3 regions of the Leptolyngbya sp. FACHB-711 genome follow, and region 2 is predicted to be linked to each of the others. Evidence: predicted binding sites of a transcription regulator. Region 2 holds the regulator's gene; each other region holds the start of a gene.

Region 1 (3,158 bases), on a different contig from region 2:
TATCTGGCGCCCGAGCAATCCTCTGGAGGCAATGCTGTGGCAATTTAGTACACCGGGAACCTGCATCACGACCGCATGAATTGCTTCAGGCGCGATCGCCATCTCATCGACCAGCCAGGGCAAATTATCCCGCAGCACATTCCAGGCACTCCGAAAAACCAGCAGCGCAACTGGAAACGCCAGTACGACATCCAGCCACTGAATGCCAAAAATCCAGATGCCGAGTAATCCTGTCAGAACGGTGATCGTTACCCAGATATCGCTCATTGTGTGCTGAGCATCGGCAAGCAAGATCGGACTACCAATCCGCCGACCGACTCGCCGCTCATAAAATGCCACAAAAATATTGATGCCTAATACGAGGAGCAGTAGCCCCAGTTCTGGCGCAGCAATTTGTACCTCTGCTCCGCCTGTTAAAAGACGCTCGACCGCTCCCTCCAAAATTGTAAAGCAGGCAATTCCCAGAAAGGCAGCAATTCCCAGAGCCCCGATCGCCTCATATTTTTGATGCCCATAGGGGTGGTCGCGATCAGGCTGCGGTGAGGATAATTGGCTGGTCACTAACCCCAGAACGTTGTTCGCACTATCGGTAAAGCTGTGAATTGCATCGGCGAGCAAACTTAGCGAACCTGTCCAGAACCCCACTGCTCCCTTTAATCCCATCACAAATAGATTCAGCAGCAGCGTAATCACTAAAACTCTGCGAACAGTCGATCGATTATCAATTGCCACAGCTTTTTCCTCGTGCCTGAATGGGAAATCGCCCTCATGGTCTCGCTTTTCTTCCCTTAATCTACTGAGCCGATCGAATGACCGCAAGCGGCAGACGAAGGATAATCTGCCAGAAGCCCATCGGCTAAGATTCATGCCCTTCTCTGCTTGCGAATCACAAAAGGGTCGTTAGGATGGGAGAATTATCACGCTCCGGCAATCCTTGCTTAAAGCAACGTAACGTCAGGCAACCTGGCAGCAGTTTAAGAGCAACTCAGTACAACTCAGTACAACTTAGTAAAGTATGTCTTCTTCACCGATCAAGCTCAATCTATCCGAAGGTTCTGTGATTTTTGCCTTCAGCCCCACAGCCGCAAGAGAACTGCAAAGCGCGATCGCAGTCTTGATGCAAAGCCTGAAAGCAACAGCGGCAAAAGCAGCAGGCAGCAAACCCGAACCCCAGCCGCCCCTCGAATATCGCCATACCGGGGAGGTTTTTCTTGAAGTGTTTTGCAATCCCAATATCTGGTCGAGTCCGTTCGCAGCCAAGCTTCTGATTACCCTGCGGGACGATCGAATTCGCCTCACCACCGAAGCAGAACTAACGCGAATCAGTGAAGACATTGCTCAGTATTTAGAGCAGTATGGCTAAAGCAGATATTCCTGCTGAACGATATGAAAGATTCCGTGGGGCGGTTAGTGGGATGACAACAGGGGTAAGGATAGATTTGGCAAGAATTAACGAAAATTAAAAAGCTACGAGTCTAACCCCCGTAGCCTTGCTTCAACTAAGTCATTTATTAGGAACGAGAGAAGAATTAGTCGTTCGACCACTCCTCCCGTCCTAACAAATCTGCAATTCGATCGCGAAGCAGGAAGTCGTTGTTTTCCAGGACGCATTCTACAAACGCCCACTCACGAGCAGGAATGTACTGACACAGCACGTAAATTGGCTGATTTCGGCTAATTACACCCTTATGAACAAGTTCTCGCGCCTCATCCTGAAGCAAATCTATTGAGTATTGAATAGACTGAACCATGATTCACCCTCAGCTACAAAAATGATCGTCACGAAGTAAAGCAGACAAGCTAGAAGCAGAGAAGATCGGGAAATAAGCCAGAAAGCCAAATCCCACGCAATAAAGTTACAAACAGAGCAAAACGCTATGGAATTCCGTAGGTAGAATAACCTAAAACAAGTTCTTTAGAGTTGTTTTTGTATTAGGCTATACTGAATATTTTTTATTCTTGCGCTGATCTTCCTCCTCGTATATTAATAAAAATTGCAGAAGTCAGCAAACCTTGACATAAAGTTTCAGCCTAAAGGTAGACTAAATCGGTTTCAGGGCACTCAGTTAATTGGCAAAATACTCCGTAGTTTCTTTCAACAGATCTTAAACACCGCTTCATCCTGTGTTAAATTACGGGCTGATTTGGGAACACTGCTGAGTTATCCGTTGGTGAGCTAGCTCGATCGCCAAATCGATCGCCGCTCTAAAACTGGTTGCCTGAGCAATTCCCTGTCCGGCGATATCAAATGCGGTTCCATGATCAGGAGAAGTGCGAACGAAGGGTAGCCCAATCGTCGTATTCACGGCTCGATCGAACGCCAGCAGCTTCACTGGAATTAATCCCTGATCGTGATATAGCGCGAGATAGGCGTCATGAGCTGCGTCAGGCGTTACACTACCCCACCAGGCTTGTCCCGGACGTACCCACAGCGTATCCGGCGGAATCAGTCCATCAAGTTTGGCCTGAGGAAACCGATCGCCCATTTGCCGCAGCCAGGGCAGCAGGAAATCCTGTTCTTCTCGTCCCAGTTGCCCCTGTTCACCGCTATGGGGGTTCAGTCCGGCGATCGCAATTCGGGGCTGCTCAATGCCAAAATCCTGTTGCAGGCACTCGATTAGCAGTTCCAGTTTCAGCGTCAGCAGATCTGCCGTGAGCGCATCGGGAACCTGCCGCAGTGAAATGTGGGCTGTTGCTAAAAGCGTTCTCAATGTCCAGTCTGTAAGCGGCGATCGGGCAACAAAGAGCATTCCATAGCGGCTTACCCCTGCTTTTTTTGCCAGCAGTTCTGTTTGTCCGGGATAGTGAAATCCGGCAGCGTTCCAGGCAGACTTGGCGATCGGAGCAGTGACAATGCCATCAAATTGACCGTTCAGCGTTCGATCGATCGCCGTCTCTAAAAAGCGAAAGCTAGCTGCACCGCTCGCTGCATTCTCCGTACCCAACTGAATTTGCTCAATCACCGACGATTCCAGCGGCAAATTATACAGGTCGAGATCATCAGGGTCTGCCAGGACGGTCAAATTCGCCCGAATTGCCTCTGTCTGGCGCAACTGTTGATAAGTATGGTGCAGCAGGACGTGATTACCAATCAGCGTTATTTGACAGGACTCGGTCAGTATAGGGTCGCTTAGTGCCTTCAAAACCACTTCCGTCCC
Region 2 (3,158 bases):
AAGGAAGTAGAGAAAAGGAAACGAGGTGATGGCTACACCGTCATACCAAAAGTGATGGCAGTTCGCGTAGCCCTTGGACAAGCTTGTACGCCCAACTCATCCTAACGTTCATGCTGCCCTGCGACTACTGGAAGAGTCTCTGGAAAATCGCAAGCTGAGTAGTATCGCGAACGATCAGGAAGATTCCTAATCCGAGCAGCAGTACCAGCCCGGTTTGCATCACGTTCTCTTGAATCCGATTGGGCAAAGGCTTACCGCGCAGTCCTTCCAGCAACAGAAACACAAGCTGTCCGCCATCCAGAGCCGGAAGCGGCAGAATATTGATAATCGCTAGGTTGATGCTGATGATTGCCGTGAAGGGAAACAGGCTTCCCGCGTTCGCTGCAACCAAGCCCGCGCCCTGCTCCACAATTTTGACGGGGCCGGCGACCTGCCCTGCCATCGAGGAGAAGTTGGTGATTAGACCAATAAATCCATTCACAGTGGCAAGAAACATTCCCTGAAACTGCTTTGCTGCCAGTCCCAGCACCTCAAAAACGCCATTGGGGCGGCGATACTGAGTTGCATTGATATTGGGGGCAAGCTGTACGCCGATTTTTGCGACGCCATCTTCTCCCGCTTTAGGGGTAATGCTGAGATCAAGCTGTTGATCGCCTCGCTGCACGGTAAATTCAACAGGCTGATCCGGACTGGTGCGAATCGTTTCCATTAGCGATTTAACGGCGTCCTGAGAGGCTCCCAGCGGCTGATCGTTGACTTCTAGGATAATGTCTCCTGCCTGAAGCCCTGCCCGTGCTGCCGGAGATTGTTGAGAAATGATTTCTGGAACTACGACGCCTGGTTGATAATCAAACTGTTCAGGAATGCCGATCGTTGTGAACTGCGCCACAAACACCAGATAGGCAAAAATCAGATTGGCGATCACGCCTGCACTAATTACAATGGCGCGATCGAGCACCGGACGGTTTTTCAGCAGATTTGGATCGTTGGGCGGAATTGTACTATCTGGGTCATCGTCGGGAAAGCCAACAAAGCCACCCAGCGGAATCGCTCGCAGCGCGTATTCGGTGCGCTCACCCTGATACTTCAGCAAAATCGGACCAAAGCCGATCGAAAATCGATTGACGTGAATTCCTTGCAGACGAGCTGCCAAAAAGTGCCCCAGCTCGTGAACCACAATTAACAGGGCGAGAACTGAGATTGTCGCTAATACTGACATAGACCCAGATTAATAAATAGAACCATCTGTAGTCCATTCTAAAGGGCGGTGAGGATTACTACTTCTACCCTGAGGGTTGGGTGGGGGAGGGGGAGATGAGGGGTGAATGGTTATCAGTGTATTTGGCTAACTCAGGTTTTGTTGGAATCGCAAGCTTTCTCCGTTCGGCAACGTTTGTTCGCGTCCGATCGCAAGCCTCCTGTTCCTCTTCTCCAGAAGCATTCGCTTAGGATGAGGTTACTTGGGAAATGAAAGTTCTATCCCTTGTCCTTCCTGTCCTTCTGGGGGCATGGGTGTTTTGAACAGCGACACAGCTAACTTTAAGTGAACTGCTGGCTGAGCGTGACTGGATTGTGAACGGTAATTCTTTTCTTGTGGATCGAAATCATTTGATCCTGACGCAGATCGCCGAGCAGCCGAGTCACAGTGACCCGCGTTGAGCCGATCGCTTCCGCAATTGCCTGATGAGATAGTTTAAGGTCGATCGTAATGCCCTCGGTGGTGGGCATGCCGAAGTCGCGGCAAAGAATCAGCAGGAAGCTGACTAGACGTGATCCCATGTCGCGATGCGCCAGCGTTTCGATCATCATCTCGGTTTGCAGAATTCGGGAGGATAACCCTTGCAGCATCAGCATACAGAGATCGGGGTTTTCCTTCAGGGCTTTCTCGACTTGCTCGATCGGCACAGACAGCAGCTCAACGGGCGTAAAGGCAACGGCATGATAGAAGCGATCAGCACGTTGCCCGGTGATGAGCGACAGAACGCCAAACACGCTGTTTTCACGGAGAAGCGCGACCGTAATTTCCTCACCTGCTTCATACACGCGAGATAGTTTGACTGCCCCTTTTTGCAGGAAGTAAACTCGCTCGGCAGGGTCGCCGGGAAAGAAGATTGTTTTGCCACGATCGTAGGCTTCAACAACAGGTGGAAAAGCACTCCCGCTTAATTGACGAAAGACGTTTGCCAATGGCTTATTTGGTGCAGCTACCATATCCCTTCCCCCAGCCCGCCTTTGAAGATTTCATCTTACCGCCACCTGCTACCAATAAGATCATTCGTTCTAGCCCAATTGGTTCTAACCGACTTTTTACCCCCTGTCCTTCACTCTGGTGTGGAGCAAGTAGGGTTAAGCCAAATGGGATATCGGAACTTCTGTGATAGCTTTCTGACTTTAAATTACTAAACTTAACTCTGAGCGGATTTTTTGTATTAAGTAATACATATCTAGCCCAATCTTGGTCTAAGTGCTGAAAAAGTCAGATTTTAAGGCGAAATAGGGGCAAAAAGTTCCTGTTAAAACCGACTGACTGAGACTGATATTGCTCCAGCAGCTCAAGACAATGCTTCCAAAATTGGATTTGCGAGGGTCAGCAGTGCCAGTTTTGTGAAGGATGTTTTCTAATGCTCTATTTCCCAATTAAATATCACCATTGATTCTGCTGAAGGGGAAACGGCTTCGCATTGTTGTCTGGCGAAACGTTGTCTTCTCCTGGCTAACAGGCTCCCCGACGATTAAGCACAACCTGGATAGTTTTGAAAATCAGCCCTAAATCATAAGCGATCGACCAGCGTTCCTGATAGCGCAAATCTAATTTCACGATTTCCTCAAAATCGGTTACGGTTGATCGACCATTTGCCTGCCATTCTCCCGTGATACCTGGCTTTACCTCTAGCCGCTGCCAGTGGTGAGCTTTGTAGCGGCTCACTTCATTTAGCGTAGGCGGGCGGGTTCCAACCAGGCTCATCTCGCCGCGTAGCACGTTCCAGAATTGTGGCAGCTCGTCTAGGCTAGTACGCCGCAGGAATCGTCCTACTCGCGTAATACGAGGATCGCAATCGTTCTTAAAGATGTAGCCTTGCGCCTGATTTTGAACCTGATGCTGAAGTTTCTCGGCATTCACCACCATCGAGCGAAACTTCCAGATGCGGAACGTTTGT
Region 3 (3,158 bases), on a different contig from region 2:
CGAGCAGCCGTTGCCGTTCTCAGTTTTCCTGACCTGCGTTTAGTGGAACGATCGGTCGCCCGTCGTCCAACCAGTTTTCCCTATGTTCCCGGCTTGCTGTCGTTTCGAGAAGTTCCGGCGGTGCTGGATGCCCTGGAGAAGCTGCGAACTTTGCCTGATTTGCTGCTATGCGATGGACAAGGAACAGCTCATCCGCGTCGGTTTGGCATTGCCTGTCATTTGGGGCTGCTAATTAACCTGCCTGCGATCGGGGTAGGAAAATCGCTACTGGTGGGTAAGTATGAGGAAGTTTTAGATACCAAAGGCGCGTGGCAGCCTCTAACACATCGCGGGGAAACGATCGGGGCAGTGCTGCGAACTCGTCCGGGCACAAAACCGCTTTACATTTCCCCCGGACATCGGATTAGCTTAGCGACGGCGATCGACTTTGTGTTGCGCTGCACGACCCGGTATCGGTTACCGGAAACCACTCGCTTTGCCCACAAGCTTGCCTCAGAAACGCCTGCTGCTCAGATCGATGCAATGCTGGCGGATAAGGAGCGAAATCTAGAAACCGAGGAACAGGTCAAACAGGGACAGCTTGATCTCTCTATCTAGCGCAGGAGGATTTAGCGCAGGGAAATTTAACGCAGATTGGCAGGCTATAGTGGGAAAGGATTTGCGGCTAGTACAACCTCCAGTTCGCAGAATTCGCAGAAATTGTCTGATTCAGCCGATCGACGTCAGATATTGACCAATGAGGAGAAAGCGATGACTTCCCCACAGCCTGCTTCAACTGACACCCCTGCAACGCCAACTCGTTCAACTGATGCGCCAGAAGTTGTTCCTCAGCCTGAGCCTGCTTTTGGCTGGACACGCTATGCCGAAATTATCAATGGACGGTTTGCCATGATTGGCTTTGTCGCGCTGTTGATTCTAGAATTCTTTACGCGGCAGGACTTTTTCACCTGGATAGGGCTGCGCTAATCGATCGAGAAGCAGGGAATTCCTGAGTGAGGCAGAGGCAGTCTGAACAATAAATAGTATCGCAGTTTCCTAAAGTGGAAATTGCTTTTTGAAAACTTCAGGAAGATCGGGAAAGCGTCGTATGATTTACGGCAACCCGATCTTTAATTTTAGTAGCAAGAACTACAGTCTCGCCAAGAAAATGATATCTTTGGAGTAGAGGAATACCACAAGATATCAGCCAAGGATGTTCACAATGAGCAGAAACCGTCATCAATCCATCACACAAACCGCTCAGCTCCACCGGGAAAATCTGCGTCGTAATCTAGAGCGTCGCCTTGAAGCTGCGCGAGCAAGCGGTGACCAAAGTTTAGTCAAAATGCTGGAAGCAGAAGCAAGCTATATCGGCTAAAGCCATTGGCTTGTCAGTCCTTCGTTCGCTGTTTAAGCTTCTTGCTGATGAACTGGGCAATGCAGGCTGGATTGACTGAACTTGAAGCTGTACTGGCTCCTTGATATGACGGACGTGCAGCTTAAGTTATTTTCCATTTAGTTAGCTCCATTGGTTGCGGGGTGAGGTGTAAGGACCTGACCCCATTTTCTTACGGCTAAGTAGACAAGATGCTAAGCAGACAGGATCTCAAGGCGATCGGCAAGGTGAGCAGTTGCTACCCTGGCAACCTTAAAAGCCATAAAACTCAGAAGCGAGCCGCTAACCCATAACCGAAGCGAGGAGCCGACGCGTGTTGAGCAAATCGTAGACGGCTGCAACCAGATTGGCGTGAATGGCGGTGGGCTGGAAGGATTGAAGGTAGGACTGACTGCGGATGCCGCAAGTGAGGGCGATCGTCGGAATTCCCACGGCTTGACCTGCGAGAATATCAGCTTCGGTGTCGCCAATCATGCAGGCAGAAGTCGCGATCGTACCCGGATTTCTCCAGGAACACTCGGCAATGACGCTGCTCAATAAATTTGTTTTATGCTCCGCCAGATTGACGTAAGCAAAGGAATCATCGGATGTGCCGCGAATTTGGCTAAACAGGTGGGCTAATCCTTCGCTTTGCAGCCACTGAGCCGCCTGGTTTTGACGGCGCAGCGTTACCAAAACAAGCCGAACCCCTTGGCTATGGAGCAGCGATAGGGCATGACGAACACCGGACTGGAGCGTATCTTGATGCAGCAGCTCTGGCTGATTTACAATCTGGCTGACTTGCTGAAGAAAGAAATCGATTTGTTCTCCCTGAAGCCCCGATCGCATCGCGATTTCTCGATCGGGCGTACGCTCTTGCTTCATTTGCCAGAACTGAGACTTGCTGAGCTGGTGAAGCGGGATTGAAGCTCCGTGAGCAACGGTGGCAGCTTGCACAGCGGCTAACCCCTGGCAATAGGTGCTGTAGTATCGTTCAGAAACATCCACGATCGGACCGTCAAAGTCGCAGAACACGGTGAGCGGAGTCATGGAACAGGCAGAGGATCTGTAGTGAAGCTGCACCCGTTGCTGATGAGTCGAAACGGCAAGACTTGCCATAGACGTTAATCGATCCAGGGAATTAATGTAACATTGGTTCACATTAGCAATCGATCTAATAAGGTGTCAACCGCTACAGAGGAAAATTTAATTAGTAAATTTTATATCAATGGATACAGTTTTTGAACGGCGCATCGCGTTGCTCTAGGGCTTCGCAATCGAGAAAGCTTCAAAGAGAAAAGGAATTATTCCACAGTTGAGGCTTCGCGTTCTAGCAGAATCGTAACTGGACCGTCGTTTTCGATCGAGACCTGCATCATTGCCCCAAAGCGACCTGTCTCGACTTTGAGCTTGCTCTGGCGTAGTTTTTGCACAAAAATTTCGTAATATTGCTCAGCAGAAGTCGGAGTAGCTGCTCGATCGAATCCAGGTCGTCTTCCTTTGCGGCAGTCTCCGTATAGAGTGAACTGACTGATGACCAGAATTTCGCCCTGAATGTCCAGGATAGAGCGATCGAATCTGTCGCCCGACTCTCCCGGAAACAGGCGCAGGTCAAGGCATTTTCGCACCATCCAATCTAGCTCTGCTTCGGTATCGGTGTTGGCAATGCCAACGAGCAGGTTTAAGCCACGTCCGATTTTGCCAATAATTTCGCCATCAACAGTGACTTGAGAAGCAGTGACTCGCTGAATAACAACGCGCATAGTCGGAAAGATTCAGAGAAAGCAAACGACCTTAAATTCAA

What was found. The regulator NtcA, encoded in region 2, controls nitrogen genes in cyanobacteria. The targets are predictions, from matches to a motif close to TTTGTANNNNNNNNTACAAA.
Region 1: the regulator NtcA is predicted to act here: its motif matches at 1,927-1,946, upstream of H6F80_RS20465 (DUF4327 family protein).
Region 3: the regulator NtcA is predicted to act here: its motif matches at 1,116-1,135, upstream of pirA (arginine synthesis PII-interacting regulator PirA).

What each region holds. Positions count from the first base shown of each region.
Region 1 covers NZ_JACJOR010000454.1:1,013-4,170, forward strand. Annotated here, with positions in the region: gene cdf31 (CDF family zinc efflux transporter Cdf31) at 1-732, opposite strand, end outside; gene H6F80_RS20460 (hypothetical protein) at 1,016-1,363, shown strand; gene H6F80_RS20465 (DUF4327 family protein) at 1,530-1,751, opposite strand; gene pdxA (4-hydroxythreonine-4-phosphate dehydrogenase PdxA) at 2,133-3,158, opposite strand, start outside.
Region 2 covers NZ_JACJOR010000358.1:15,074-18,231, reverse strand. Annotated here, with positions in the region: gene nth (endonuclease III) at 1-81, opposite strand, end outside; gene rseP (RIP metalloprotease RseP) at 125-1,219, opposite strand; gene ntcA (global nitrogen regulator NtcA) at 1,540-2,211, opposite strand; gene H6F80_RS14840 (sugar transferase) at 2,714-3,158, opposite strand, start outside.
Region 3 covers NZ_JACJOR010000462.1:21,951-25,108, reverse strand. Annotated here, with positions in the region: gene nfi (deoxyribonuclease V) at 1-597, shown strand, start outside; gene H6F80_RS21190 (CAB/ELIP/HLIP family chlorophyll-binding protein) at 751-966, shown strand; gene pirA (arginine synthesis PII-interacting regulator PirA) at 1,202-1,357, shown strand; gene H6F80_RS21180 (HAD family hydrolase) at 1,658-2,473, opposite strand; gene dtd (D-aminoacyl-tRNA deacylase) at 2,659-3,117, opposite strand.